Linked DNA regions of Pleurocapsa sp. PCC 7327. The protein of the gene in region 1 binds, or shares a complex with, the protein of each later gene. Links are inferred from orthologs where the notes say so. Each region holds a gene or a part of one and is shown on either strand. Other genes may lie near its edges. The genes, in order: PLE7327_RS07120 and PLE7327_RS13460.

Region 1 (14,734 bases):
AGTTGTCAAAAAAATAATTTGAAATTAGCACGTTCCAGCCTTTATGAAGGAGCGTGTCGCCACTTATCCAGAACATCTTTAAACAATACTTCCTCTAGCCAAATCTTAGCTACTACCGTCAGCGGTAGTGCCATCAATAGTCCCAAAACTCCAAAAAAGCTAGCAAAGATGATTTGAGCAGTTAGGGTAATGGCAGGTAAGAGCGACACTTGTTTTGCCATAATTGCAGGCGTTAACCAATAACTTTCAAGATTTTGAATGACAATATAGACAATTAAAACAGCAACGGCTTTCCAGGGAGAATCGAGTAGCGCGATCGCGATGGGAAATACGGCACTCAAAGTAGGACCAATATTAGGGATCAAATCGAGCAATCCTGCTAAAATTGCGTGAGCGAGGGCAAGCGGCACTTGTAAAATCCACAAACTAATCCCGCTCATCAAAGCAACAAAACCCATTTGCATTAAAATCCCAATCGTCCAATTCCCTAAAGCGACTTCGCAATGAGAAATAATTTCGTTAGCTCGCTGGCGATAGAACGAGGGAAATAACCGGATAAATAAGTTCCGGTATGGCTGAGGATTTATTAGTAACATAAGGCTTAAAACTAGAACTAGGACTAGCTGCAAAATAACGTTAACCGACGCCGAAAAAAAGTCAAAAGTTTGCGCCAATAATTGAGTCACATAGGGCTGAAGCTGTTGTATTATCGTGCTGAGATCGGGGAGATTGCGAAAATCTTGTTCGGCTAAGCGAGCTTGTAACCACTGAATTCCTGCCTGAATTTGTACAAAAACTTGTGGTAGCAATTCGAGCAGTTGTTGAATCTGTTCGACAAAAGCTGGCACGATTAGCCATAAAAAAATAATCAAAAGTACGAATAAGATGGCAAGGCTCAAAAATATGGCTACGGCGCGCCGTTTGACCCATCGCTGGAGTTGTTTCACTAGCTGATTGATGGCAATTGCTAATACCACGGCTGTAAAAAAAGCAGCAGCAATTGCCGCATTTCCCAAAGGATATAGAGCGAGAGAATTAAAGCTATTAAGCCAAGCGATCGACCTAAATTCACAGTTTTATGACAAATAAGCTAACTACCAATGTCTAGCTATGGTTTTCGTCCTTGAAATGTATCCCTGTACTTTTAATATCGGCGACAATGATGACGGGAAAATGACAGCAACGGGCGAAAATCAGCTACCTAGAAGTCACAATTTAGAAAGATCGAGGCAATAGCCTCACCTCCCCTTGCGTTTAGGATAGAAGGGACAAACTGACCAGATCGTCCTTCCTCGGTAGGATTCTACAGCGATCGAAAGTCCATTTTGTCATTCCCAGTGGAGTGGAACGTAACAAAGAATCTCTGTTTAAAGTTGGTATGCTCAGATGTTTCGCTTCGCTACTGCTAAGCTCAACATGACAAAGTGCAAGCAAGCTCTGCCGTGAGACGGCGAGCACCTTGCACCTTCTATCCTTTTGGGACAACCTGTAAAGAAGACCCGATAGGAATTGTAGTCTATTTTAATCGAGTTGAGCTTTGAGCCTAGAACTAAAGTTCTAGGCGTTGGTGCTTTAAATCTGAAGCAGCGATAGAATATCTAGGGGCAAGCTCTATTGAGAGAAGTTAAAATTCGTGAAATTAAGGAAATATAACTCGATTGGGCGAAGTATGGAGGGGACAATTCGCTCTACGCTAGAAGTATAGAGAGCAAGAGGAGCTGAGGCGATGCAACGGATAATTTTAGCGACTCTAGCTATAATAATACCTCTATTGTTGATAACTCAGGTAAAAGCAGAGAATCCAGCCCATGTAGAACAATTGCTAGCTACCGGAGAGTGTCCCCGCTGCGATCTGAGCAAAGCTGATTTGAGTGCTGCCCATCTTATTGGTGCGGATTTGAGAGAAGCCAACTTGTCTGGGGCAAACCTAACTGAAGCTAATCTCGAAGGTGCGGATTTAACTGGTGCTAATCTACAAGGAGCTAATTTAACTAAGGCTTTTGTGACTAATGCAACCTTTGAGAACGCGAATCTTAACCGAGTTAACTTCACAGAAGCTATGGTTTACGATGTTGACGTGAAGGGAGCTTCGATGGAGCAACTCAATTTGATGAATGCTGAGATTTATAATACCAATATCGGCGTTGGTGGAGAATAAGTTTAGCAGGAGGAATCGTGAGCGATCGCGTGCCAGTCGAAATTTTTCCCGGTGAAGTTTTTGCTAATACTACCGATTTTGATACCTGTATCCGCCAACTAATTCCTTATTATGACGAAATGTTAGCTACGATCGCTCGCTGCATACCCGTTAGTGCCGAGCGAGTTCTAGAATTGGGCTGCGGAACGGGTGAATTGAGCGTCAAGCTGCTGCAAAACTGTCCCCAGGCAACCGTAATTGCCCTCGATTACTCTCCTCGCATGCTCGAATATGCTCGTGGCAAAATCGAAGCGACTGGCTATGGAAAGCGCTGGCGTGGAATCGTAATGGATTTTGGCGCTTGGGCGGCAGGCAAAACGGCACAAGGAATTGGGAGTAAGTTTGATGCCTGCGCTTCCTCTTTAGCCATTCACCATCTCGCCAATCCAATGAAATTAAGACTTTTCGAGCGGATTCGAGCCAGTCTCAATCCGGGCGGGAGTTTCTGGAATGCAGATCCCGTGGCGATCGAGTCCCCCACACTATCAGAAGTCTACCAGAGCGTCAAGGAAGCATGGGCGAGCGATCGCGGAACGACGCTGGCACAGGTACGCGCCAAGATGGGTCAGAGCAATCCCTACGGCTATTCTAGTCAAGACCAATTGGCGACATTAGAAGAGCATTGGCAAATGTTGAAAACGGCAGGGTTTGAATCAGTGTCGGTGCCCTGGAAATATTTCGGATTGGCTGTTTTCGGTGGTTTTGTTCCCAAATAGCAATAGAGATAGAGCCGCTCTGTAAATCTATAGGAATATTTTGCTAAAAAACCGTCATTTTCTGATTTTTATTTCCCTGTTTCTCGTAACTTGCCTGTTTTTTTTCTTTAAGTTCTACTGAGGGGAATTTGCCCAAGAATGGTTGAATAATTCTGGGGCAGCAATAACTCAAATCGCCCTCACCCCAACCCCTCTCCCAGAGCGGGAGAGGGGCTTTCAAGTTAAGACTTTGGACTGAAGTCCCTTCTCCTCTCGTGGGAGAAGGGATTTAGGGATGAGGGAACAAAGATTTGTCAGTCAACCAGCATCCTTCGCTATTGCTCTCCAATGACAGGTAATATCTTTCTTTGGAGGCAACTTGATATAAGTTTTCCAAAAATTTGTAGCAGCAGGTTTAAAAACCCGTCTCTACAGTGTTATGTTTATTTTTCTACATCGGTTACTCGCCAACTCAGCTTGAGGTTAAACCAGAAATTCCAAACCGTAACGATCGCGATCGCCATTAAATTTGCCACGTAGCGATCGATCCCAAAAACATTAAAAAATAAATTTAATAGTAAAACATTAAGAATTAATCCAGCCAAACAGATAACATTAAACTTAATTAACCGTTTTAATCGCTGACGCTTGCCCGGTTGTCGGCGAGAAATATCGCCAAACGTCCAGAAATCATTCCAGAGAAAATTATTAATAATTGCCAACTCTGAGGCAATAATTTTGCTGCGCGTGAGAGGCAACGCAAGCATACTAGGATCGCTGAGCAAGTACAGCACTCCCATATCCACAAATACGCCGCTAAATCCGACAACTCCAAAGCGGAAAAATCGCTCGACGGGCCACAAAGAAAAGCGCAACCTCAGCAGGTGTTGAATATACTCGACATATTGTTTCCAAGTAACCTTGCTTTCCCCAGCGACGCGCTCCCGAAACACGTAACCCGCTTCGGCAATCCAGCGGATTTTTCCACGAGCAGCAACTTCAATAAGAATTTTATAACCTACCGGACTCAATTGTTTGCCAATAATGGCGCTGCGACGCACCATAAAGTAGCCGCTCATAGGATCGGACAGGCGACCAATGACTTCGGGTAAGATAACCAATCCCAGCATCTGTGCGCCGCGAGACAAAAACCGCCGCACGGCACTCCATTCGCTCACCCCGCCACCCTCGACGTGGCGACTGGCAACTGCCAAATCTGCGCCGTGTCCCATTTCTTGCAGCAGTTGCAACAATACCTCTGGCGGATGCTGCAAGTCGGCATCGATTACCCCAAGAATTTTTCCCCTTGCGACTTGCCAACCGCGCACGACTGCAGTGGAAAGTCCTCGTTCGGTTTGTCGGCGCATGACTCGCAGTTGGGGATAGTAGGGAAGCAACTCTAGCGCGATTTTCCAGGTTAGATCGGGACTATCGTCATCGACGACGATTAATTCGTACTGTCCCGGAAGGTAGTCATCTAGGAGTTGGGTCAAAATTTGGACGATGCTGGCAATATTTTGACTTTCTTTAAAGGTGGGAAGAACAAGGGAAAACTCAATAGGCTCCTGTTCGGCGCTATCGACAAGATAAGGTCTTTCGGGGATTTGTAAAGCTCCAGAGGGAACAGGTAAAAGAGAATCATTCATTAGTAATTAAAAATAATCGTGACAAAATAGGGGTTATTAGCGAGGATTTCGTTCATAGAGACTGAGATTAAAATGATCTAGCTCCCTAGTTCCAAAAAGCTGTTGAGTTTTTTTGAGCTGAAATTGACCATCTAAGACTTGTCGAAGTTGGTTTTTTTCTTCTGTGGTACTCGATTCTCCCCAAACGGGTCTAGCGCTGTCTAACCAAAGAATCCGTTGATAGCGATCGCGATCGGGGACAAGGGTTTTTTGAAGCACTGGGGCAAGTTCGTCGGATGGTCGAGCGAGCAGCATTACTGAAGAAGTAGGTGGCAGGTAATAGGCTAGGCGCAACACGTGACCCCAGGCAGTAGAATTCATGACAATTAAAGTTGTCGCTTTTTGGTTCTGTTCAATTATGTCTGCTATTTGGTGAAACATCCAGCGATTTCTGATACTAAAGTCGCTGGCACTAATACTCAAATACAATAGCAGCAATGCGATCGCGGCTATTTTTCGCCATTTTCCGGCTGCTCGTTCGATCCAAACTGTCAATAAGAATAAACAACCGGGAAGAATAAAAATAACCGATCGCCCCCAACCAAAGCCAAGGGTAAACTTTCCCGTCGCTACGTCCATCCCCAGCATTAACAACAGAGGAACGATGCCTAGCATCAAAGCAATTCCTAAAATTTGACGCTGCTGGCGCTGCCAAAGATCTAGGCTACAGGCAAGCAAGATTGCGATCGCGCCTATCCCCGCGATCGTGGCTAGGGTAGGAGGTAAAATACTCACCCAATCTCCTAAAATTAGGTGAGTTCCCAGAGTTCTAGCAAAATCCTGTAGGTGTTGCAGGGTCGTTTCTAGCCAGCCGCTAGCTGTCTCAAATCTTTCTAAATCTGCATTGCGTAACTGCTGTCGCGTTCCCCACAGAGTCCAAGGAACGTTGATGATAACACCCCCTCCAAAACATAATGCGTATTGCCGCCATTGCCGTCTGTCTAACAACAGCATTAAGGCAGCTAGCACGATTAACAGGCAAGCAAAGTAATAAAAAGTCATTAAGCCAGCCGCGATCGCGCCGATTAGAATTACACTCCAGAACCATTTGGACTTCAAGATTTTTGATTCTGTTTGCGGGGATCGATTTTGGTTATTGAGGTGAATTAATTCAAATAATGCCCACGTCGTTAAAATTACCCAAAAAACGAGCGAACCATACATCCGCACGTTCAAGGAATGGAATAGATAATAAGGATTTAATCCCAAAAGTGCCGCCAAGAGAAGCCCCCCGCGATATCCCAACAGACAGCGACCCAAACCATAGGCGCTACCGATTGCCCCAATGCTAAAGATGGCGACTAGACTTCGCATGGCTGTTTCTGAATTGCCAAATAATCGCAGCCACAGATGTTGTCCGATAAAAAATAAAGGTGGATGGGGTTCTTTCACTAAACCCTTGAGCAGTTTTTCTCCTGTTGCTAAAATGTCGCCGAGTCCTTTTTCGGATGGCAGATTCAGTGCCCCAAGGTATTGAGTTAGGACGACTGGCGTATCGTCGGGATGTTTGTATAAACCTTTTTGTCCTGTAGAAAGAAGCAAGGATAAAACTTCGTCATACCAGAATTCGCGGCTTCCTAGATTAATAATTCTGATGAGAACGGCAATGGCGATCGCAACTAATAAGAGTAACTCCACAGAAAAGTATTTTGGAATTTTAGCCATGGGGAAGCCTCATCTCGTCAGATTGAATACAATCGGATTTAGTACAAAACTAACTTTATCTAAATTTTGCTTAAAGTCTTGTCTAGGATAGTTAGATTTCCTCCTCATTCGCCAGTTCGACGCTATTTAGTTGAAGGAGGAATCATTCTCCTTTTAGCTTTAGCAACCGCGATCGTCAACTGGAAGATGATTCGCGATGGCATCAATGGCATGGCAGATTTAAAATGGCATATTCCCTGGCTGCAACATTTTTCTAAACAACTTGCAGAAGGGATTTGGTATCCCCGCTGGCTAGCAGGCACCAACTACGGGTATGGCAGTCCCACATTTGTCTTCTATGCGCCCCTAGTCTACTACATCGGTTCGTTGCTGAAATTCAGCTGCTTAAATACTGAAGATACGATTATTGCTTTATTTTCTTTGGCAATTTTCTTATATGGTTTGAATTTTTATATTTATGGTCGAAATCGCTGGGGAATATTTGCTGCTTTTGTTGGTGCATTAGCATACATGACCGTCCCTTATATAGCCTTAGATATTTACTATAGAGGCGGAGTTGCCTCGATGTTTGCACAGGCATGGATTCCTCTCATTTGGTGGCTAACCGAAAAGACTCTAGCAAAATCAAAATGGGGAATTGGTTTAGCGATTTCTTGGGCGATGATGGCTTTGACTCACACGGCAAGTTTATTGCTTTGCTTTATTTTTTGGCTGCCTTATACGCTCATTTTTCTGCTTCATCGATCCTGGAAGGCTGTATTAGCAACAATTATATTTGCTGGCATTGGTTTGGGAATGGCATCTTTATACTTACTGCCAGCAATTGTTGAAAAGTCCTTCGTCAACACTGAAAATATGAAAGAATTCTTGGGAGGATATCGAGCTGCTTTACTTGGCTCTGGCATTCCACTCTTTCCTCTAAAAATTACTCAATTGGTGAACATTTCTTATATTTTTATCCATCAGTTATTGGCGATCGCGATTTTAACCATTATTGCTTTAGTCTTCTGTCGTAAAAATAAGGCAATTATTCGAGAAACTTGGGGTTGGCTTGCTTTTGCGATCGCGATCGCCTTTATGATGAGTTCGCTGTCTACACTGATTTGGCAATCTAGTAGCATGCTACAATCGGTTCAATTTCCTTGGCGGTTATTGCAGCTTTTTTCATTTGTGGGAGCTGCTTTATGTGGGGCTGTAGTTAGCGGTATTCTTAAGCTTCGATCGCCTTTCAAGCTATTATTATCGTTAATTATTATTGGAATTCTTTTACTAAATTTTAGATATTCTTATAAACTTTCCCGTCAATTCATTACTTTGCGAAATCCAGGGAAAGGAAGCATTGCCCATTTAGAGTATATTAAAATAGCCCTTGACGATCCCTATACAGATAAATTGAGAGATGTTAGAGAATATCGCCCTTTACTAAAGGGGGGTAATTCATCTCCTCCCGAACCCCTCATCGGACAACCGCGAGTTTCCCTAAAAAGCGGTAAAGCAGACATCCAAATCGAGCGGTGGGATAGTTACTATCGAAGATTTGAGGTAATAGCCAAAGAGCCTTCAACTATTAGGATACGAACCTATTATTATCCTGCTTGGCATTTATATTTAAATCAAAAATCTCATCCAATTGCAATGGCTAACGATGGAACGATGGAACTGAAATTAGAGCCAGGTTCTCATGAAGTAGAATTGGGCTATCAATGGACTCCTGCGTTTATTGCAGGCATGATTTTAAGTTTTTTAAGTGCTGCGGCCTTAGTTTTTTTGTGGATTAAAAGTTCAAAAATTCAAATCGATAACATGAGGGATAAATTGTAGTGCGGGCAGGATGCCCGCAAGCGATCGATCTCGCTAGAAACTGAGAACCCTAATGACCGTTCCCTGTTTGGGAATATTCCCAGAATTGAGAGTAAGTTTGTTACTATTAATTTTGCTGATATTCATCCCCTCGACTAGCTTTAAAAATTCATCTACAGGAACTAAATCACAGGCGTTTTTATCGGCAGCAGCCGTCAGATATTGCGTGGGAATCATAATTTTAGGGTTGAGGGATTCCATTGCCTGCTTGGCTTCTTGGGGATTATAAGCCTTGGGACCGCCACCAACGGGAATGAGAGCGAGATCGGGATTGCCCATGAGAATTCGCTGTTCTATCTCAATGGGAGCCGCTGCACCGCCCAAATGTAGAATCCTAATACCGCCTTGATTCCAACGCCAAGCTATGTTGTTCCCAAAACGCCGTCCCCCCTCGCGATCGTGAGCAATGCTAATTCCTTGAAACCTGATGCCGCCAATCTCGTAAACGCCTGGTTCGTAGAGTACTTTAGGATTTCCCGGCAATCCTTCAGCCGCCCCTTCATCCCAAAGCAGGCTGCTGACGAGAACCAGATCGGCTTGGACTTTGGGAGGGCGATAGCCAGCCGTACAGCCGATCGCGCGAAAGGGATTGACTAAAATCCGCCTCCCGCCTCCGGTAAATAAAAAACACGTATGTCCTAAGTATTGTACCGTAAGCGAACCGCCGCTTTGAGCTTGTGCGCGATCGCTCCCCCACCCCGAAACCCAAGCGGAACCGCTTGCTGCCAGTAAACTTGCTCCAGCGTAACGGATGAACTGTCGCCGTCTCATGGAAATTTATCCCTCTGTTGCTAGTTGTTAGTTAGAAGATCGCATCTTGCATCTTATCAGTAACAAATACTTAATCTAGCGATTTGAGGAAATTTCGCAACAGTTGTTTGCCCGATCTGGTCAAAATGCTTTCTGGATGGAATTGAACGCCTTGAATGTGGGGATAGTTTCGGTGGCGCAGACCCATAACCGTTCCATCTTCAACCCACGCTGTAATTTCTAGCACCTCTGGCATCGTTTCGCGATCGACGACTAAACTGTGATAGCGAGTAGCCTGAAACGGATTGTCTAATCCTTGAAAAACGCCGACGTTTTGATGGTGAATCTCCGACGTTTTGCCGTGCATTAAAACGGGAGCGGGAACGATTTTTCCTCCAAAGACTTGACCGATGCTTTGGTGTCCCAAGCAAACGCCTAATATTGGTACGGTTGCGCCGAGTTGTTCGATTACCGCTAGGGAAATTCCTGCATCCTTGGGATAGCCTGGACCTGGAGAGATGAGGATCCCATCGGGTTGAAGCTGACGGATGGTCTCGATGTCAATGCGATCGTTGCGATAAACTTGAATATCTGAAGCGACTGGCAGTTCTTCGCCCAGTTCTCCCAAATATTGTACTAAGTTGTAGGTAAAACTATCGTAGTTATCAATAACAAGAATCAATGCCGATCTGCCTTTCTGTTTTTACTTAGAACGTGCCGAGCTGCAAAATTAGGCTAAATAGCGGCGGCAGTAGGATAAAACTGGCTACTAACAAAGCCGCCAGAGCAGAAATGAGAACCGCGCCAGCCGCGCAGTCTTTAGCAATTTTAGCAAGCTCGTGATATGATTGACCGACCGTCAGATCGACGACGGATTCGAGAGCGGTGTTTAATAGTTCTAGTACCATTACCAAGGCGCTGGTTAAAGTCACGATTGCCATTTCTACTGGTGTAATCCTCAAAATAAGCCCCAGACTTATAGCTATCGTCGCGATCGCAGTATGAATGCGAAAGTTCCGCTGAGTGACAAAGGCGTAGCTAACTCCTGCCCAAGCGTATCGAAAGCTAATCAGGAGATTCGGGGCAACTTGCCAAGCGAGTTCTCGCAGCGAAGAAGTTTTTAAGTTATAGCCACCCAAGAAGGGAGATTTAATCATTTGCTTCTCCTTAATGGGAACGGGAAAATAGATCGAGTCAAGTGCTTTGGCGTTGGTCGATTGAGTCATTTGTAAATTATTTGCTTTCATAGAGACCGTTCGTTTTCAAAAGATAAGATTTTCTTTAGATTTCGTTCTATTAAAATTATTAGCTTATCAGCACTAAGACAAAATCCCGATTATTTTCAATAGCGTTTGCTGCTGGGAGAGCATGTTGGCAAGACTATCTTCATCGGGATGATCCCAACCCAACAGATGGAGAAACCCATGAGAGGCTAACCAGGCAAGTTCTACACTTAAGGAATGTCCTTGTTGCTCTGCCTGTCGTTCGGCAGTTTCGATTGAAATAATAATATCTCCAAGGTACAAAGGCTCTAATTCGGAAAATTCTGCTGGCAGTTTAGGAAAGTTTACTTCTAAACTCGCAAATGCCAATACATCTGTAGGTCGATCTTGCTGGCGATACTGAGCATTGAGCGCCTGGATTTCTGCATCTGTGGTTAGACGAAGCGATAGTTCGTAGATATCTGCCTCTGGAAGTTCGGGACGCATGACTTCTAGCCAAGTTTGAAACCAATTCGTCCAAGTGTCTGGGGAAATCGGGCAAGCTGCGGATGATTGCTCGAAAAAAACATCCTGCAAATTTACGTCAACTGCTACAGGGGATTTGAGAGAAGATGCCATATCAGTTATCAGCAATCGGTAGAGGCGGGTTAATTGTGAAAATGAGCGCCTTGTTACATAACTACAGACCAAACCCGCCCGTACAGTTATCAGTAGTAAAAATTAACTAAATTACTGACACTCTAAAGAAGAGATTAGCGAGTTAAGTAGGACATGCCGATCAGAAAAGCTAGTAAACCGACGGTAGTCAGGAAAAAGTGTTTCAATGAAATTCCTTTTTTGCGTACCATGTTACGCATAGCGAGTTTGACGTAACTGGGTTCTGGTTCGGTTTGAGCTGTTTTGAGAGTTGGTGCTTCTGACGTTTGAGTAGATGTAGAGGAATCACTCATAGGATTTTGGATTTAAGAAAGTTACTAGAGTTATTAGTTCGATCGCTGCATTTAATGTAACAGTTTATTGCTAAAAATCAAGCAATCTCTTTTTTTATAGTATTCCCAGTTCGTCTATATTTGTTTCTCTCTTAGGGTAGGTGGTTTTTGGGTTGCCCTACTTTATGCCATATCGTAAGTATCTAGGCAAAATTAAATTCACCCCTGAAATGTGTTATTAATTCTGTCTATCTACTTACCCTAATGCGCTCAGAGCATCTCGTTTGCGTTCGAGATGCTCCTACTCTAGATATAGACTACCCCACAATTAGCTTTGTTCTCCTAGCGTGGATTGACGCAAATAGGCTTCGATAAAGGGATTGAGATCCCCATCCATAACGGCAGTCACGTTGTTAGTTTCTACATTGGTTCGCAGGTCTTTGACCATTTGATAGGGATGGAAGACATAGTTACGAATTTGGTTGCCCCAAGCGGCTTCTACCATATCGCCTCGGATTTCTGCGATTTCTTTTGCCCGCTGTTCTTGAAGGATTACCAACAATTTCGCCTTGAGAAGGGCGAGGGCTTTTTCTTTATTTTGGAGTTGGGATCGCTCTTGGGTACAGCGAACGGCGATCCCCGTGGGGATGTGGGCGATGCGAACGGCAGTTTCTACTTTATTAACGTTTTGTCCGCCCTTCCCACCAGCACGAGAAGTGGTGATTTCCAGATCTTTTTCGGGGATCTCTACTTTAACCGCTTCCTCCCCTAAAATTGGCATCACTTCCACGCCGGCAAAGCTGGTTTGTCGCTTGCCGTTGGCATTGAAAGGAGAAATACGAACCAGTCGGTGAGTGCCTTTTTCGCCTTTGAGGTAGCCGTAGGCGTAGCGTCCCTCAAATTCGAGGGTAGCGGACTTGATCCCCGCTTCATCGCCTTCGGAAATGTCACTCACGCGAACTTTATAGCCTTGTTTTTCTCCCCAACGGGTATACATGCGCAGCAACATTTCTGCCCAATCCTGGGCATCAGTTCCACCAGCCCCGGCATTAATAGTTAGGATGGCTCCTTTTGCGTCATATTCACCCGATAAAAGCTGCTGTAGTTCCCAACGATCGAGTTCTTGTTGGAGGTGAATGAGATTGTTTTTGGCTTCTATTGCGAGGGTTTCGTCGGCTTCTAATTCTAGCAGTTCGGCAATGGCTTTAGTATCTTCTAGTTGAGTTTGCCATTGTTGGTATTGCTCTAAGCTGGATTTGAGATCGTTGAGTTCCTGAAGCGTTGTTTGTGCTTTCTCTTGACTATCCCAAAAATCCGGTTGAGCGGCCAATTGTTCTAAATCTTGAATCTTAGCTTTGAGTGCGGGAAGGTCAAAGATAGTCCTGGGTTTTCCCCAGGCGCGAACCAACGGTTTCTATTTCTCGTTTGAGTTCTGAAATTTCCATACTTTCCTAAAAGTTTAGGGTGTTTTTTTATTTTAATCCTTTCTAGGGGTCGTTTTGGAATACGAGGTTTCTGCTGCCGTAAATACGGCTAAAGCTTTGGGGATCGCGCGAAACTTAGCCGGAGTCGAAACGGTCAATTCCCCATCTGTGTTGATCTCTTCGGGTTTGCGCGTATAGATCTCAATTTCTTCTGCTTCAAGCGATCGCACCCACGGCAGATTCTCGTAATCGCCGCTAGGTAAAGTCCATATTAGTGGAAAAATTTGCCACCAACGCTCTATTTCTAAACTATACAAATCCAAGCGGCGATCGTCGATCGCGGCATCTTTGGCGATCGCCATGCCACCTCCATAATAGCGCCCGTTGCCGACTGCAATCTGAATGGTTTTAATTCTAATCGACTCGCCATTGACGCGAATTTCTGCTCGAAAGGGACGAGTTTGACTGAGGACTTGCAAGGCGGTATACCCATAAGCGAGAATTCCCAAGCGGCGTTTTGCTCCTTTCGAGAGTTTCTTGGTGATTTTTACGCTCAATCCCAAACTCGCTACGTTAAAGAAATGTTTGCCGTTGACCCAACCCAGGTCAATATACTTGAGGTTACCAGATGCGATCGCCCGACAAGCTTCTGGAATAGACGGCGGAATTGAGAGAGTACGCGCTAAATCGTTAGCCGTTCCTAGCGGGAGAATGCCTAATGGGAGTTTGGTTTCTACCAAGCTATCGACAACCGCATTTAAGGTGCCGTCCCCTCCACCAACGATGACTAAATCGATCGCATTTTTATGTTTGTGGACTAGCTCAGGAAGTTGCTGAGGATTTTTAATCGGCACGGTAATTAGTTCAAAATCTAGGTCATGTAGAATTTCGACTGCTTTAGCCAGGCTTTTTTGACCCTTGCGAGCATAACGGTTAACTAGCAAGAGCGCTCGTTTAGTCATGAGATTTTGTTAGCGAGTGAGTGAGATAACATTTCTGTTTCTATTTTCTCTCTCTAGAAGCTTTACTGACACTCCCAATCGTTATGAAGCCTTGCCAGTCGTTATTATCTGTTTTGACTGAAGCGCGATCGCTCTATCCTAACTCCTCAGAAAACAAGTCACTGGTGACTTGCTGCAATACTTTTAGTCCTCGCAGAGAACCTTGAATGAGTCGAATAGCCGCGACGGGGTTTTGCAACATCTTCATGGCTAAAGGAAAAGGCTGTAACGAGCCATCAGACCCTATTGCTGGCATAATATTGGGTAAATCTTGCTGGCAGTCGTCGCTGATGACTCGGATTATGGCTAGAGCGATCCCCGCGCGAGCAAGAATCTCTAAGGCTGCATAGCCTTCCATGTCTACTACGTCAGCTTGGCAGATTCGACCTAGATAAGATTTTTCTTGGGCAGACCAAATAACGCGATCGCTTGTCAACCCCTTGACTAAGGTTGCTTTTCCTTGCAGGCGATCGCCAAGCAATTTAGTCAGATAAAAATCGCACTCTCGCCATAAAAGCTTCTCGCTCCTATAACCACAGGCTTGATAAATGACGAGATCTCCTACGCTATATTGGGGCGACAAGCTGCCACACAATCCCATTAGCAAGATGCGAGCCGGCGGCTTATTAAGAAAGTCTTTAGTTTGTTGCCATTTTTCTAAATAGGGCGTTAAAGCATTCACACCTATGGGAATAGGCAATCCTAAAGGTTTCTGCGAATCGATCGATTGCAAACCTCGACAAATTGCTCTATATTCCGTTCCTTGAGGAACGAGAATCCTATCAACGTTGCTGGCGAAGGCGGCTGGTTTTCGAGCGGTTTCCCACATCATTGATTTTTGAGAAAATTTCTTATTTAGAAGGCTGTTTAATGTTATATAAGGAATAGTGAGTTATTAGAAAGATTTCTATGTGGATTCGGAATTGAGACAGGCATTCACTGCCCGCTTTTTTCAGATTTTCTAGCCCTGAGTATCGCTTAAGTATATCCCTGATGGAACAACCAACTATCCTCGATCTCAAAAACGTCACCAAACAGTTTTCAGCTCATTCCACCCCTGCGGTAGATAACGTCAGTTTAACTCTAGAGCAAGGAGATGTATTAGGATTGCTCGGTCCTTCTGGCTGCGGAAAAACGACGCTATTGCGGATTATCGCTGGCTTCGAGCAACCTTCAAGCGGCGCGATCGCTCTTGCCGGACGCACGGTTGCGGGCAAAGGATGTTGGGTGCCGCCAGAGTCGAGAAATACTGGCATGGTGTTTCAAGACTATGCTTTGTTCCCTCATCTAACCATTGCAGAAAAC
Region 2 (14,857 bases), 1.4 Mb from region 1 along the record:
TGGATGCGCTGAAACCAGAAAATATGGGACGGGCGATTAGTAGCGTGTTTGGAAGTTAAAGCCGTAGAGCGGGCATCCTGCCCGCGCACAGGTATAATCCCAAGCAAGGGAGACGGGAGAGGGAAAGAGCGATTGTAAAAGAACAAATCTGACCGCGCACAGGTATAATCCCAAGCAAGGGAGACGGGAGAGGGAAAGAGCGATTGTAAAAGAACAAATCTGACCGCGCACAGGTATAATCCCAAGCGAGCGAGACGCTCGCACTACTGACGCGATCGCTCTTTTTGTATCGGAACATACATAGAATAGGACTTAGGAAATCCTGCCACGTATTCGGTATAGACTTTGGCTTCGGGAAATAAAGTCTTTAGTCTCCCCAGACTTAACACCTGCGTTTCGCTCATCTGCTTCCACTTGAATTCCTGTCCTTGCCTTTGCCAGCGACGAATCCATGCATTTTTGAGACTTGGTGGATAAAACCACCAAAAAGGAAGGTTACAATGCGCCTCAATCGGGAACCACATCGAAGGGGTTTGAATCCAATAACTAGGAGCCAATCGGCGCACTGTCTTGGCGAAGGCTTTTTGTCGCGCTAGGGAACCGACGTGTTCGATGACTCCGTTACTGAATGCGATGTCAAAACTGTTGTCTGCCAAATCTAAAAGCTCGCAGGCATCGGCTTCAACGAATTGGTATTGGCGTGTAAACGCTCCTCGCTCTCCTGCCAATACTCCCGGTAAATTTAACAAAGTAATATCGAGATCGAGCGCGATTGTCTCCCAAAATTCCGGCAATCCGCCGAGATCGATAATCCTGCTTCCTTGTTTAAGGCGCATTAACTCGATGAATGCCTCCATGCGACGTTTGCGCCAGTGGCGTTGCATTCGAGGTTTTATCGCTCTAATCATGACCCTTTAAGGACTGTCGTTGCCCGACGAAGAAATAGCATGCCCAGTTCGAGCTTCTGAGCGAGAGTTCTGTGAGAGAGGCATGAGTTAGCACAATCTACTTCGCCAAATTTGGTACAGGCAATCATCTGAGCGCGCAAGCGTCGAGCTTGTTCGCCATACCAAATCTCGCGGGCGCTGTGGGTTTTGATGTTGCCAAGCGGCGGGTAAAACCAACACGAAATAACGTCGCCGTTGGTGCGAATGTGATAGTCCCGCAAGCTAACGCGGCAAGGTGAAACGCCGTGATAGACTTTGTTGCCTCGAAAATGGTCGATAAAGGAGCAAAGTTTGGCATCGTTGGTTTCTATGGAAGCTCCTTGCTGTTTCATGGCAATTAGAGTCTCGATGACTTGTTTTAAGACTTCGCGATCGCTCTCTTCCTGAATCCATAGTTCCGTTTCTATTTCGGCAAGACCGAAAGCTGGACGGACGGGAGCAAAGTCAATTGTCGTTGCCCCCACGCGCTGCGCCCACTCTACTAGTTCCGGCAGGTAGCGAAAGTTGTAGCGATGGACTGTGGGTTTGATGCGGATGGGAAACTTCAATCCCAGTCTATCTCGTTCTTCTCGCAAAAAACCGATTCCTTGCTCGATTTTGCTCAGGGAACCAGGCACTCCTCGCACAAAATCGTGAATTTCTGAATCTGCGCTATCAACTGAGATATCTAAATTCACCGGACGCGCTGCTACTACTCTTCTAGCCGTCTGGCGATCGAAAGTTGAACCGTTGGTAATAACTCCCCAGTCGATTCCATGGGAGTAGCAAAATTCTAATAAGTCTACAAATCCTTTTTTAATAAACGGTTCGCCACCACCAAATTGAATGACATAAGAGCCAATAAATTTTTTCAGACTCAACAGCGCTGTTTGCCATTCCGGAATGGTCATTTCATCTTTGTAATTCTCTAAACGCCAGAATTTGCAGTAGCGACATTTATAATTACATCGCTCGTTAACTATACCTTGAATTGCTAAGGGTTTAGTCAGATCGTAACCCGTTTTTAGATATAGCATTTCGGGAATTGTATGAGTGATATGGCGCGTTGCTAGCTTGATTAAATGTTTTAATTCCATTGTTTTGGTTTCAAAATAATTCTTTTAAATTAACTGGCTATTAATTGGGAATCGCTGGAAAATAACTTCCAGATTTTTTCAATACTACTGAATTTGAATTGCGCGATCGCACGCTCAAATTTTGAGCGAGTTTGTTCGAGATTGACATAAGTTGTGAAAGAACGAGTTAAACTCATTGCCAATCGAGGGTGATTGACATCAAATTCTCGCGGATGGAGATAGACTAATACAGATTTTCCGCGATCGTTGAGGTAAGTAATTGCTTGCTCGATCAGCGGGTAGGGTGCTAGACGAAAGTATCCGCCTCCAAAAAGATAAATTTTTTTACCCAACCAATTGATAGGAGTAACTGGAATTTCTAGGATTCGATTTCCTCTAGGGGTAGTAATCCAATTTTCTTCTTCTGAAAAGCCTGGAAAACCACCATGATTTCTCTTCATTGGAAAAATTGAAGCATCGTAATAAAAACCCAATTCTACTAAAATATCTAAAGCATATAGAGTTTCGGGCACAATGGAAAAACCGGGAGCGCGATAGCCAAGAATTGGTCGAGAAGTAATTCGAGAAAGATATTCTAAAGATAAGCTAACATCGCGTCGAAAGCGATCTTGCGTTAAATGATAAATCAGTTCGTGACTATAACCATGGCTGCCAATTTCATGACCTCGTTTTTCAATTTCCCGAACTAAATCTGGAAAATGCTTGGCAACCCATCCTAGAACAAAAAATGTTCCTTTGGTTTTGTATTTATCTAGTAAATCTAAAATAAAAATCGTATTAGATACAACTCGACTTTCCAGTTTTACCCAGGTTTTAAGTGGAGGAAGTGATGGAAGATCTAAAATATGAAACCAGTCCTCAACATCTATTGTCAGGATATTGCTGATGTTATTTTTTGTCTGAAATTCTACTCCTATCTTTTGGCTTTTCATGTCTTTTAAAACTCAACTATTTTTTAGAGAAAATTTTATCTGAAAAATTCTTTAAGTAAAAGGATTTTTATAAAGGTTTAATTTTTGCTTGAGGACTAGACCTAAAAAGGGAGGATCTTCTACTAAATATCTTTTCCAAAGTCTCTTGGGTTCTCTGAATAATCTATAAGGAGTTTCTAGCCCTACCTCACTCATCCACTTTGGCGCTCTTTTTTTGTGACCCGCTTCAAAATCAATGGCTGCACCAACTGCTAAAAATATTTTAATATTTTTGAGCTTATTTCTATATTTAATAATCCATTTTTCTTGCTTGGGCGCCCCTACTCCTACAACCAAAACTGTTGCTTCAGAGCGAGTGATCGCATTGACTATTTCAAGACATTCTTCTTCATTTTTTTCAAAGCAAAAAGATGGAGAGCAAGCGGCAACTACAATTTCTCTGCCGACTTTTTCATTGATTTTTTCTTGAGCTTTTTGAGCCACTCCTTCTGCTCCTCCCAGTAAGAAAATTTTGATATTTTGATTTTGTTTATTGTCAAAATAAAAAGCAGGCAAAAGATCGGAACCAGAAATTTTTTCTTGGATGGGAATCCCCAAAAAATCTAAAGACCACTTTAAAATTTGACCGTCGCACACTCGATAATCAGCTTGATTGTAAGCTTCATAAAACTCTCGATCGATTTGTAGTTTCATCAGGTGGTCTACATTGGGAGTAAAGACTATACCTCCTTCTAGACTAAGTTTTTTAAGAAGTTCCTTGGTTGAGATATTGTCAAGAGAAATATTGAGAATATTAACTTTACTCATTGTTTTGGAAAACCTTTAGTTTTCGATCGCTTGCTAAAAACAATAGGAAACAGATAGATAGACGGTTGAGGTTTGCGAATTGAGTATCCGTAGCGTTAAACTTACATAAGACTCACAGATAGATTGATAAAAATTAACAAAAATTCATCAATGCAACGTTTTCTAGTCGCTCTCTATATAGTTTGCAATTAGTCTAAATTTCTAATCGAATTAACCCAAACTAGTAAAGATACTCGCACAGTGCGATCGCGATTCTCGATAATAACGGATCGACTTAATCAATGGACTTACTACGTTCGCTCCCCATAGGACTTTATTTAGAAAAACCCCTAACCTGGATGCATCGACTCGATCCAAGGGTAAAACTTGGCTGGTTGATGACATTTCTAGCTGCGCCCTTATTAGCCAATCCCTGGTGGCGATTGGGGATCGTAGGGGTACTGATCCTATTAACGCTTTTAGCGGCAATTCCCCTGCGGGTTTGGCGACAGCAAATGGGCTGGTTGCTGACGCTGTGTATTTTAGTATTTATCATTACCTGTTTTGTGCCCGATGGCTTGGGAGTAACTTCTCAGCCACGACTTCCCGATAGCAATCTCCAGTTGCCTCAGCCTACCGATTATCATTACGTCTTATTTGAGAGAGGACGGTTTGTTATTACCCGCCGTTCTTTGGAATTGGCAGTGCGGACGAGTACCTTGATCTTTACGCTGATTTATAGTACCAATCTCTATCTACTTACCACTGCACCAGAAGAAATTACAGCCGGACTAGAAGAGTTGCTAGAACCCGTCCGCCGCTCTAAATTACCTATAACAGAGATAATGCTAACCTTGACGCTATCGTTGCGATTTATTCCCCTGGTATTGGAAGAAGTGCAAAATTTAGCGCGATCGATTCGGACTAGGGCAATTAATTGGAAAAAACTGGGAGTTAAGCGCAGTTTAAAGGTATGGTTGGTGGTAGTCGAACGGCTGCTAGAAAATCTCCTCTTGCGTGCCGAACAAATTGCAGTGGCAATGGAAGTGCGAGGTTTTACCAGTCCGAACAAACATCGCGTCCAGTGGCATCAACTCCGTTTGAGGCGAGTTGACTGGTTTGTTTTGTTTGCTTTAATTCCCTTTTGGTGGGCGCGATTGAGGTGGGGAGGAATGTAACAGTTATCAGTAACCAAGTGACCAGTTATCTTCCAACTCCTGAATCCTAAAACAAAGGACTAATGACTAATGACTAATGACTAATGACAGATGAAGCAGTTATTACCTTGGTATTGGAGAAGGCTACCATTAGGAAAGCGAACGGGTTCGGAGGTTTTTGAGCGGTTATTTTATCGTTCGGGCGCAGTCGCAACGCTTTTAGAAAGTCCGGCTAAACCCTCTAGCGATCGCTCTCCTTTATCTCGCTATTCTATTTGTGCGGGATCTCCCCGTCTCGTCGAGGGCAGACTGCAATCGTGGACGCCGCCCATTGGTAAAATCCTGCCTTTTCTTCGCCGTCTTCTGCAAAAAGAGACAAAAGAAAGGGAAATACCGGAACATTTGCCTTTTACAGGAGGTTGGTTGGGCTGGCTGGGATACGATCTAGCCTGGGAAATCGAAAAACTCCCCTACCTCAAAGACGATTCCCTGCCTTTTCCCGTTGCCTATTGGTACGAACCCGATTCCTTTGCTATTCTCGACCATTGGAAACAAACCTTATGGCTGGCCAGTACCAATCTAGATGACCTCGATCGCCTACAAAATCAATTCGACTCAAATCCTTCCCCCTCTCCCCCTCCCTTGCTCACGCCGTCTCCCTATCCTCTCTCATTCCTATCCGACCAAACAGATTACGAGCAAGCCGTCAGAAAAGCCAAGCAATACATTCAGGTAGGAGATATTTTTCAGGCGAATCTTTCTCTGCGGTTTCAAACGTTCACCAATGTCGATAGTTGGACGATTTATCGAACCTTACAAACTATTAATCCATCTCCCTTTGCCAGTTATTGGCAAACTCCCTGGGGGGCAGTTATTAGCTGCTCTCCCGAACGATTGATTCAATTGCAAGGACGCAAAGCGCAAACGCGACCGATCGCGGGAACCCGTCCTCGCGGTACTAGCGACGAACGCGATCGCGAGTTAATTGGGGAATTAATGACTAATGTCAAAGAAAGAGCCGAACACGTGATGCTCGTCGATCTAGAGCGCAACGATCTCGGACGGGTTTGCCGATGGGGTTCCGTTCGCGTTGACGAACTGTTGACTGTCGAACGCTATAGCCACGTCATGCATCTCGTTAGTAATGTGAGCGGTACTTTAGAACGCGATCGCGATACTGTCGATCTCATTGGTGCCTTATTTCCTGGCGGTACGATTACTGGATGTCCCAAGGTTCGCTGTATGGAAATTATCGAAGAACTCGAACCCGTTCGTCGCAATTTGTTTTACGGATCTTGCGGCTATCTAGACCGACGGGGCAATCTCGACTTGAATATCCTCATTCGCACGCTTTTATATAACTCTCCTTCGCCTTCTCTTCCTGCAACCGTTTGGGGGCAAGTTGGAGCGGGTATCGTGGCTGACAGCGATCCCGAAAGGGAATGGTACGAATCGCTCAACAAGGCAGAAGCTCAGTTGGCTGCTCTGAAATTGGCTAGTTCTCCTCCAACATGAAGCCTATCAACGAGGTAGAAGAACAAACTGGTAGCCTAAAGTTTTAGGAAGTGGTTTAACCTTTGCAATTAAACCGCTTCCTGGGATAAATTGGCGATCGCCCGATGGCAAAAACCTAATTGTTCCCGTGACTCCCTCAACCGAAAAAGTTCTGTCTTTGAGAGCGTTTTTCAGTTCTTCACGGGTTTGACTTTGTTGTAAGGCGGCAGTAATTGTCATTGTCGCGTCGTAAGCTTGCGCACTGCGCCAATTCACTTCTCCACCCCACAATTGTCGCGCTTGCTTGCGGAAAGGAGCGTTATAAGGCAGTGCATCGGGATGCCAAGGGGCAACCAAAGCTATGCCGTTGACGGCTTGCTGACCTTCTTTTAAAGTTTTGTAGGTATAGAGAGTGGGACTGCCAAAAAGGGTTAAGCGTCCTTGATTGGCTCGTGCCATCTCTACTGCTTTGCCGATTCGATCGACGTGAGGGGCTAACAGGAGACTATCGGCACCACTACTGACGATTTCTAAGATTTTTTCTTCAGGATTGTATTGGGGATCGTCAAAATCGCATTTAACATTAATATATTGCTTGCCTTTTGCTTGGAAGCTATTAATAAATTGATTGCGAAACGATTCATTATCAACCGCAGCTCTAGACGAACAAACGGCAATTTTAGTTTTGTGAGCGGTATGGATGATGTAATCGGACAAAGTATCGGTTAAAAAGCGGATGGTGGGAACCATGCGGAAGATATAATCCCCGCTAGAGGATAACTTATCAGAAAAGCTAGTAGGGCTAATCATGACTAGACCGCTCCGATCGTAAACCGGAGCGGCAGCAACTGAGGCATCGCTGGCATTATGTCCGACGACGGCTAAGAATTGAGGATCTTCTATAAAAGTGCTAGCAAGTTGTTTGGCAAGGTCGGGGTTGTTTTCATCATTGGCGATCGCTACTTGTAAAGGTTTCCCGTTAATCCCTCCTTTTCGATCGATCTCGTTTTGCGCTTGCGCCACGCCTCGCAAAATCTCCTGCGCTACGTCGAGGTTGCTACCGATAGGAACGCTGACAACAATTCTGTAGCTGCTTTTGTCGCCATTTCGAGCATTGTTAAGGTAAATCAGCGTTTCTGGATCGTTGCGCTGTTTTTGAAGGGATGCTTTAAACTCGGAGGCAGCGCGGGCAAAATCTTTTTCCTCAAAAGCTTTTACGCCTTTTTTCTTCTCGGATGTGACATTCTCCCTGACTAAAATTTCCTCTCCCATACTGATGCGATGGGGGATAGAAAGATAGATTCTTTTGTAGATTATTACACTTAGAGGAATTATGCTGACAAGCAATGCGATCGCGACTCCTACTGGGATTCTAGGAGTGGGTGCGAGCCATCTTAAAGTAGGTGCGGTTGGATTTTGATAAATGGCAGGCAGCCAACTCGCACAAGGTAATTGGTGTTCCCTTTCTTCATCTTGCAAGCGTTGTCTGGCATATCGCACGGATAGATCGAGAGATTCCCCACTAGAAAAGCGAAAGAGAAAATATTCTAAAAATCGCTGTGCTACGCGATCGGGGACGGGTTCTCGCATAAAAACGACATAAGGAATCCGAAAATTGGCTAGATTCCGGGCTATTTCTAAACCGTCACAAGAGTTAAAAATCGCCAATTTTAAGCCATTTCTAACGGCTTGGCTCAAGTCGCTCTCTAACTCTTTTAGAGAGATACTATCGCCTTCTTTGAGCTGAATAAATCCACTCTCTCCCTCTTTCTCCGAATAACTATGTCCCGCAAAAAAGAGTAGATCCCACCGTTGCTCCGATAATCTATACCTGAGTTCTCTACGGGTAGGCTGAGTGAGGGGAGTAATTCTTGCTCCTCGTTTTTCTAACTTAGCAAGTAACTCCTCATCTGGTTTTAGATCGATATTTTCACTGTTGCCAAAAATCACTAGGATTTTGACTGGATTTCTCAAGGCTATTTTGGCTGGCTTTTTGAAGGCTAAGGAGACGATCCTCATGAGAGTCAAGAAAGGTTGGGGTTCGCATAACTAGCCGTACTGAAGGTAGGTTCGCTGTTGGGACGACGCTTAAATAAATCCCACAAGTGCCAAGGTAGCTTCCAGAGATCCCGATTTTGGGTTGCTATAATAATCCGTGCCGTCTCTTCTGGTCTAATTGCATCTAGCACGTTATCTCGCAATTCCCGAATCTCTGGCGTATCCAGCCACGCTTTCATCTCGTTTTCAATGGTTTGTGCTGCTTTTTTAAAATCTTGCTCGCTATGGTTAGTTATCTGTGGGGGGATCTCAAGGCGAGGGTTACGAATCCCTGCATTGCGAATGGTGGGAGTGTTGTAATAGGCATCTTGCCAGTCCCGATAGCATTGGAGAAGTTCGGGATGATGCGGGAGTTTTCCATGAAAGTTGCGATCGCTCTGTTTTCCCTCTTCACCAATTTGCACAATGACAGGAAATCCTGCTTCAAAATTTCCATCGCCAATTTGGAGGATAACCAGCTTACCCATAGCGATCGCCCTTATTTTTTTAAATGATAAAGTATTCTATAAAACTCGTCTCCTCTAATGCTACCTTGACACTAAATTTTTCCCCATTTTCTGCAATTAACTTTAGCTGGATGTAATTATCTAAAGGTTGGGATCTGGCTTGTACTTGAGCAACAGGATTGTCCGATTCATAAACACTCAGTTGCAAAAGAGGAGGTAAAGTATCCCGATTTCCCATGGGGTAAACTCGCAGGAGGACGGCTACTTTTTGGTCGGGCTTTTCTAAAAGAGCTACCATCAAGGCGACTCGATGACCTCCTAATTGCATTCCCAGATCGATAATTCGTCTTACTCCTGCTGCTGGATGGGTTGGTTCGATCTCCCACAGCATTTCGGCTGCTTGCCAGCGCGTTTCCTCGTCCTGAGTTGCTTGCAGGATTTGAACTAGAGCAGGAATCGGATCTCGGTCGCGAGGGGGAAGGATTGGTGAGGATGGCTTCCCTGTTGGAAACAACTGTTTAATTTGTTGTCTCAACCATTCCATTTTGTCAAAACGAACTCTGCCAAGGCGAAAGGCTAGGGCAGGATTGGCTTGTTGATGGTTGACGATAACTTCTTCAATTGCCTCCCAACCAGTTGTAAATATATTATCAAACCAGTCGCTTAAACAGACAAAATTAAGGGTGGGTTTATACAAAAAATCCAGGAATTCGTCAAGAGATTGCAGGCAAGCGATTGGAATCTTCTCTTTCGAGACTGTGGGGAGAAATCCTAATAGAGTTCCTTGATGGCATTCTGTATCTAATCGAACAAAAATATAGCCGATTCGTTCTTCCCAAGCATCCGGTGGAATCCAAGCAAATTCTTGACCTGCTAGAACGGGGCGACATTCTAAATGCCCGAATTTTTTGAGGTTTAAATCTGTTACTTTCAAATCGGCTACATCAGCACACAAGCGAATAATTGGATTCCAACTGTAGCTGGACTGGAGATCGGTTGAAATCTCTAACATTTCTAAGTAGCGATTGACTGCCAGTACTGCTAAGGTATTGAGATAAACTTGTTTTTGTTTTTCTTTTGTCGGTTGCTGTTGAGCAAATTGAATGGCGAGCTTACTCTCGTCTTGAGTAAGAGGAATTGTCAGGGATTGAGAGAGAATTGATTCAATCATTTTTTGCCTGGTGTTAAAGTGCGATCGATTCAAAAAATTTCAGCAAAATGACTTTTACCAAAGTCTTGGAGTTTGGGCAAACATTTGCGCTGATAAAAGCTACTCAAGGTAGAAATAGAAACTCCAAATTCATTGGCAAGAGTTTTCCAAGCTTTTTCTGGAGGCAAGCGACGGAGGATTAAAACATAACAATTAATGTTGGGGTGCTTGTTTAAATGAATTTGGCTTAATCGCTCTCTATTTTCTTCCAGCCATTCTTTAATTTCTTTTAACAAAGAATGAGGGTTTTCTGAGGGTGCTGCTAGATTTTCCCAAGGATATATAATTTCTCCTGTTTCTGGAGAAATGATTTGAAAAATTCGATTATCATATTCTTGTTTATTGTTTTCCAGAATCTCTATGATGGCAAATTTGAGATAGCTATTAAACCAAGTAAATACACTTCCTTTATCTGGATTATAAGCTTCTTTTGCTGTGGTGGCTTCGCATAAGTTGCCACAGAAATACTTCCAGCTTTTCTGAAGTGCTTCTTGGTAGTCATGAAAATTAATATTCCCATAACTTTTCATAATTTTTCCCGATTTTTGCATCAGGCTAACGATTTGATTTAGTCTTTTATTTCGTTCTAAACTGCCTTTTGGATAGCGTCGGGCTTCTTGAATGAGTTTGCCGATTTGACAATCGAAATCATCTAAATTATTGTTCCAATGATTTGCCATAATAATAATCTAGTTCGAGTTGAAGTAATCTCGAATAGCTTTTACCTTAGTTATTCGGGTACAATTTTCTATTGAATTGGTACAAAATCGTATCCCGATACGCTAGGTCGCACCTGAATTAAAATGGCTTTACCCATACGATCGCCTGTCGGTAAAAACTTCATTTCTCCGTTTGCACCCATAAAAGAAATTGACTTAAGCGATTCTTGTGCTACCTCTTTGGCAACTTTTCCGCCAGGTTCGACAGGTAAATCCCATAACCATTTCCAAATTCCTACTAATACCAATTTTCATTAGTCGCGATCGACATCCTTCTCCCCTCTCCCAAATTGGGAGAGGGGTTGGGGGTGAGGGCAATCAACCATCTCTGTCATTACTTTTGAAAAATGGTATAAGCTTCGTCCAGCCCTTTCGCCGATGAACCAGTACAGAAACTTTTTGAGCGTTATTTTTCTCATCGCCCCCCTCAAGCTTAGATTTTGCGTTGTTTTGTCAGTTTGTTAGAGTTTGAGAGGAGAATTTATTCAAGAATTTACAAAACTTTACACAAGAGGGCGATCCAATAGAGATTGCCACTTTGCGATCGCAAAATTCGTCTTTATATCAATGGAAATAATTTTGTCTTCTCATTCCAAGAGGGTACTGCAAAGTTGGGGTTTTCTAGCTCTCGCTTTGTAAAGTACGGTAAAGTAATGTGAGGAGATTTTAGATCGCGCAAAAATCTGGATATGTTAAAGACTCCTAAAACCTTTTCTGTCTTAAAGTTGCCCGTCCATCTCTTTAATGACTATACGAGTTGGCTCCTAAAACGCTTACACCAGAGAGCGGGAACTCATGTGATAACGCTAAATGCAGAAATGGCGATCCTCGCACAAAAAAATCCCAACGTAGCCAGGAGCATCCGAGAAGCCGATCTCGTCATTCCCGATGGGGCTGGAATCGTTCTCTATCTGCGCCTGCGAGGGCAGCGGCAGCAACGCTGTCCGGGAATCGAACTAGCAGAGTCGTTACTCAAACAAATCGGGCGATTGGGCAAATCCTATCCCATTGCCTTCTATGGCGGTAAACCCGAAATTGTGGAGAAAGCAGCCCAAACTTGGCGGCAGAAAGTGCCCGGAATCTCAATTATTAGCAATCATGGCTATCTCTCGCCAGCAGAAGAAGACAATTGGAAAGAAACGCTCAAGGTAACCCAACCAAAACTAATTTTGGTCGGATTGGGGGTTCCGCGTCAGGAATTTTGGATTCGCCAGAACCGCTCTCTCTGCCCCGAAGCCATTTGGATTGGCGTAGGCGGTAGTTTTGATATCTGGTCTGGAACCAAAGAGAGGGCACCCGTTTTGTTGCGGGAAAATAATTTAGAGTGGCTCTATCGACTCTATCAAGAACCCTGGCGTTGGAAGCGCATGCTAGCTTTGCCTGAGTTTTTCTGGCGAGCTTTACTGGCTAGATAGTTAGAAACTCATTTCAGATTTGGAAATAGGCAGGGAACAGCTAAAGGCTGAGGCTTCTCTACCCTTCGTTCTCAGGCTAAACCAGGGAACGTGACGATTAAACCTCGACAAACCCAAAGTACATAATGCGAATCGTTCCAATTATCAATTAGTAATATGGCAATTAACCCTAGATTAAATTAACGTTGCTATAGCTAGCTTAGATTTCTTTTAAATATAAGATTAGTTTAAAATACAGACTAAAAGCAGTTTCTAGTTGTAAGATATGAAAAATCAATTATTTAACACTCATATTCAAAACTCTCATGTACTATTAACTCCTCATGAAGTAAAATCAAAATTGCCGTTAACGCCTTCGATAGAAAAAACTATTTTAAAATATAGAAAAGAAATAGAAAATATCTTAGATTTTAAGGATAGTAGAAAATTTATCGTAGTCGGACCGTGTTCCATCCACGATCCAAAAGCAGCGATTGAATATTCACAAAGACTGAAAATTCTGAGCGATCGCGTCAAAGATAAGCTGCTGCTCGTTATGAGAGTGTACTTTGAAAAACCAAGGACGACAGTAGGGTGGAAAGGATTAATTAACGATCCCGATATGGACGATTCTTTTCATGTCGAAAAAGGTTTATTAATGGCACGCAGCCTGCTTTTAAAAATTGCTGAATTGGGATTGCCCGCCGCCACAGAAGCCCTCGATCCCATCGTCCCTCAGTACATGAGCGAACTAATTTCCTGGTCTGCCATCGGAGCGCGCACGACCGAATCGCAAACTCATCGCGAAATGGCAAGCGGACTTTCGATGCCTGTAGGGTTTAAAAACGGCACCGATGGCAACATTGAAGTGGCTTTGAATGCTATACAATCTGCCAGAAGCCCCCATCATTTTCTGGGAATCAATCAAAAAGGACAGGTAAGCGTTTTTAAAACGAAAGGAAATGCTTACGGTCACGTAATTTTAAGGGGCGGTAACGGCAAACCCAACTACGACCCAGCTAACGTAAAACTGGTAGAAGAAAAATTAAAAGAGGCAAATTTGCCCCCGCGAATCGTTATCGATTGCAGCCATGGAAATTCTAATAAAGACTACAGATTACAAGCTTCTGTTTTTGAAAATGTCGTTCGACAAATAGCGTCGGGGAATGCATCAATCGTTGGCATGATGTTAGAATCCAACCTCTATCAAGGCAATCAACCGATTCCCAGCCAACTAGAGCAGCTAAAATATGGGGTTTCCGTGACCGATAAATGTATTGGTTGGGAAGAGACAGAGCAAATTATTCTGGCTGCCTACGAAAAACTGAGTGGTGGCATGATAGAGCAACGCGAAAAATTCTGAATGCTAGACTAGAGTTAGTCTGACGAAGTGCAAGCAGGCTCCGCCGCTCACTTGGCAGAGTACCTTGCACCCTATTTGCCGTTTGGAGCGAATGATTGAGCAACGCGATGCTGACGAAGTGCCGACTCCGACTAACGATGGAGTGCCTGGGTCGGGAAAAGATTCCTGGACAAACCACGCGGCTGAAGTCTGGAACCAGGCAACAACGCGATTGATGCAATTGCTCCCCCTAGAGCAAGTCGCACAAACAGTCGTGAAGTGGTTTAGCGTTAGCGAAGATCGGGTCGTCGAGATTTTGGAGACGGTTCGATCGCAACTGCCGACTACAGAAGCGTTTCTAATCGGTAAGCCTCAAACTGGAAAAAGTTCGATCGTGCGGGGACTGACAGGTGTTTCTGCCGAGATTGTCGGTCAGGGATTTCGTCCTCATACGCAACACACCGAGCATTATGCTTATCCATCGAGCGACCTGCCGTTGCTCATTTTTACCGATACAGTAGGATTGGGAGACGTAAACCAGGACACTCAGACAATTGTTCGAGAACTGATTGGCGATTTAAACCAAGAAAGTCGCGGGGCGAGAGTCTTAATTTTAACCGTAAAAATTAATGATTTCGCAACAGACGCGCTGCGACAAATTGCTCGGCAGTTGCGTCAGAAATATCGAGATATTCCCTGTTTGCTGGCGGTAACTTGCTTGCATGAGGTTTATCCTTCCAGTGCTGCCGATCATCCCCCTTATCCCCCCGACTTTGAAGAAGTCAACCGAGCTTTTGCCGCATTGCAGCAAACTTTTGCTGGACTGTACGATCGCGCCGTTCTCATCGACTTTACCTTAGAAGGAGATGGCTATAATCCGGTGTTTTACGGCTTAGAGGCGTTTAGAGATACGCTGGCAGACTTACTTCCAGAAGCGGAAGCCCGTGCGATTCATCAGCTATTAGATGAAGCTGTTGGCGAGCAAATTGGCAATCTCTATCGAGATGTGGGACGGCGTTATATTTTGGCATTTGCTGTTATCGCAGCAACGGTGGCAGCCGTACCTCTACCATTCGCTACCATGCCAGTATTAACTGCCCTACAAGTCTCAATGGTGGGACTGTTGGGGAAATTGTACGAGCAGACGCTGACCCCATCCCAGGCAGGAGGCATAGTTAGCACGATCGCAGGGGGATTGCTAGCAAAAGCTATCGGACGGGAGTTGATTAAATTTATCCCTGGGTTGGGCAGCGCGATCGCAGCTTCCTGGGCTGCTGCCTACACCTGGGCGCTAGG

The links.
Region 2: the proteins of PLE7327_RS07120 (region 1) and PLE7327_RS13460 are in contact, whole or in part, in a solved structure (PDB 8RP0), measured with the Escherichia coli proteins. The link is inferred for Pleurocapsa sp. PCC 7327 from one-to-one orthologs.

Annotation. Positions count from the first base shown.
Region 1 is NC_019689.1:1,582,978-1,597,711, forward strand. What follows is about bases 7,740-10,523. They hold PLE7327_RS07120 (aminodeoxychorismate/anthranilate synthase component II), read right to left. Parts: upstream 9,535-10,523; coding sequence 8,944-9,534; downstream 7,740-8,943. Other genes in these bases: PLE7327_RS07110 (6-pyruvoyl-tetrahydropterin synthase-related protein), read left to right, coding at 7,740-8,063; PLE7327_RS07115 (MBL fold metallo-hydrolase), read right to left, coding at 8,097-8,873; PLE7327_RS07125 (diacylglycerol kinase family protein), read right to left, coding at 9,560-10,009; ybeY (rRNA maturation RNase YbeY), read right to left, coding at 10,172-10,523. Also shown: PLE7327_RS07085 (AI-2E family transporter), read right to left, coding at 42-1,016; PLE7327_RS07090 (pentapeptide repeat-containing protein), read left to right, coding at 1,727-2,158; PLE7327_RS07095 (trans-aconitate 2-methyltransferase), read left to right, coding at 2,176-2,913; PLE7327_RS07100 (glycosyltransferase), read right to left, coding at 3,336-4,538; PLE7327_RS07105 (glycosyltransferase family 39 protein), read right to left, coding at 4,575-6,242; more of PLE7327_RS07110, read left to right, coding at 6,321-7,739; more of ybeY, read right to left, coding at 10,524-10,693; PLE7327_RS07135 (DUF3285 domain-containing protein), read right to left, coding at 10,828-11,025; PLE7327_RS07145 (lipid kinase), read right to left, coding at 12,482-13,390; PLE7327_RS07150 (nucleoside phosphorylase), read right to left, coding at 13,524-14,261; PLE7327_RS07155 (ABC transporter ATP-binding protein), read left to right, coding at 14,423-14,734. UniProt on the Escherichia coli protein: Part of a heterodimeric complex that catalyzes the two-step biosynthesis of 4-amino-4-deoxychorismate (ADC), a precursor of p-aminobenzoate (PABA) and tetrahydrofolate.
Region 2 is NC_019689.1:2,994,153-3,009,009, forward strand. The notes cover bases 4,305-7,211. They hold PLE7327_RS13460 (anthranilate synthase component I), read left to right. Parts: upstream 4,305-5,009; coding sequence 5,010-6,413; downstream 6,414-7,211. Other genes in these bases: PLE7327_RS13455 (energy-coupling factor transporter transmembrane protein EcfT), read left to right, coding at 4,305-4,919; PLE7327_RS22735 (ABC transporter substrate-binding protein), read right to left, coding at 6,420-7,211. In the rest of the region: adenosyl-hopene transferase HpnH, read left to right, coding at 1-59; PLE7327_RS13435 (class I SAM-dependent methyltransferase), read right to left, coding at 264-884; PLE7327_RS13440 (radical SAM protein), read right to left, coding at 905-2,023; PLE7327_RS13445 (XrtA system polysaccharide deacetylase), read right to left, coding at 2,053-2,955; PLE7327_RS13450 (WecB/TagA/CpsF family glycosyltransferase), read right to left, coding at 3,007-3,762; more of PLE7327_RS13455, read left to right, coding at 4,044-4,304; more of PLE7327_RS22735, read right to left, coding at 7,212-8,411; PLE7327_RS22740 (hypothetical protein), read right to left, coding at 8,417-8,917; PLE7327_RS13475 (DUF1822 family protein), read right to left, coding at 8,937-10,067; PLE7327_RS13480 (hypothetical protein), read right to left, coding at 10,097-10,786; PLE7327_RS13485 (hypothetical protein), read right to left, coding at 10,855-11,073; PLE7327_RS13490 (WecB/TagA/CpsF family glycosyltransferase), read left to right, coding at 11,515-12,240; PLE7327_RS13495 (3-deoxy-7-phosphoheptulonate synthase), read left to right, coding at 12,506-13,582; PLE7327_RS13500 (GTPase family protein), read left to right, coding at 13,674-14,857. UniProt on the Escherichia coli protein: Part of a heterodimeric complex that catalyzes the two-step biosynthesis of 4-amino-4-deoxychorismate (ADC), a precursor of p-aminobenzoate (PABA) and tetrahydrofolate.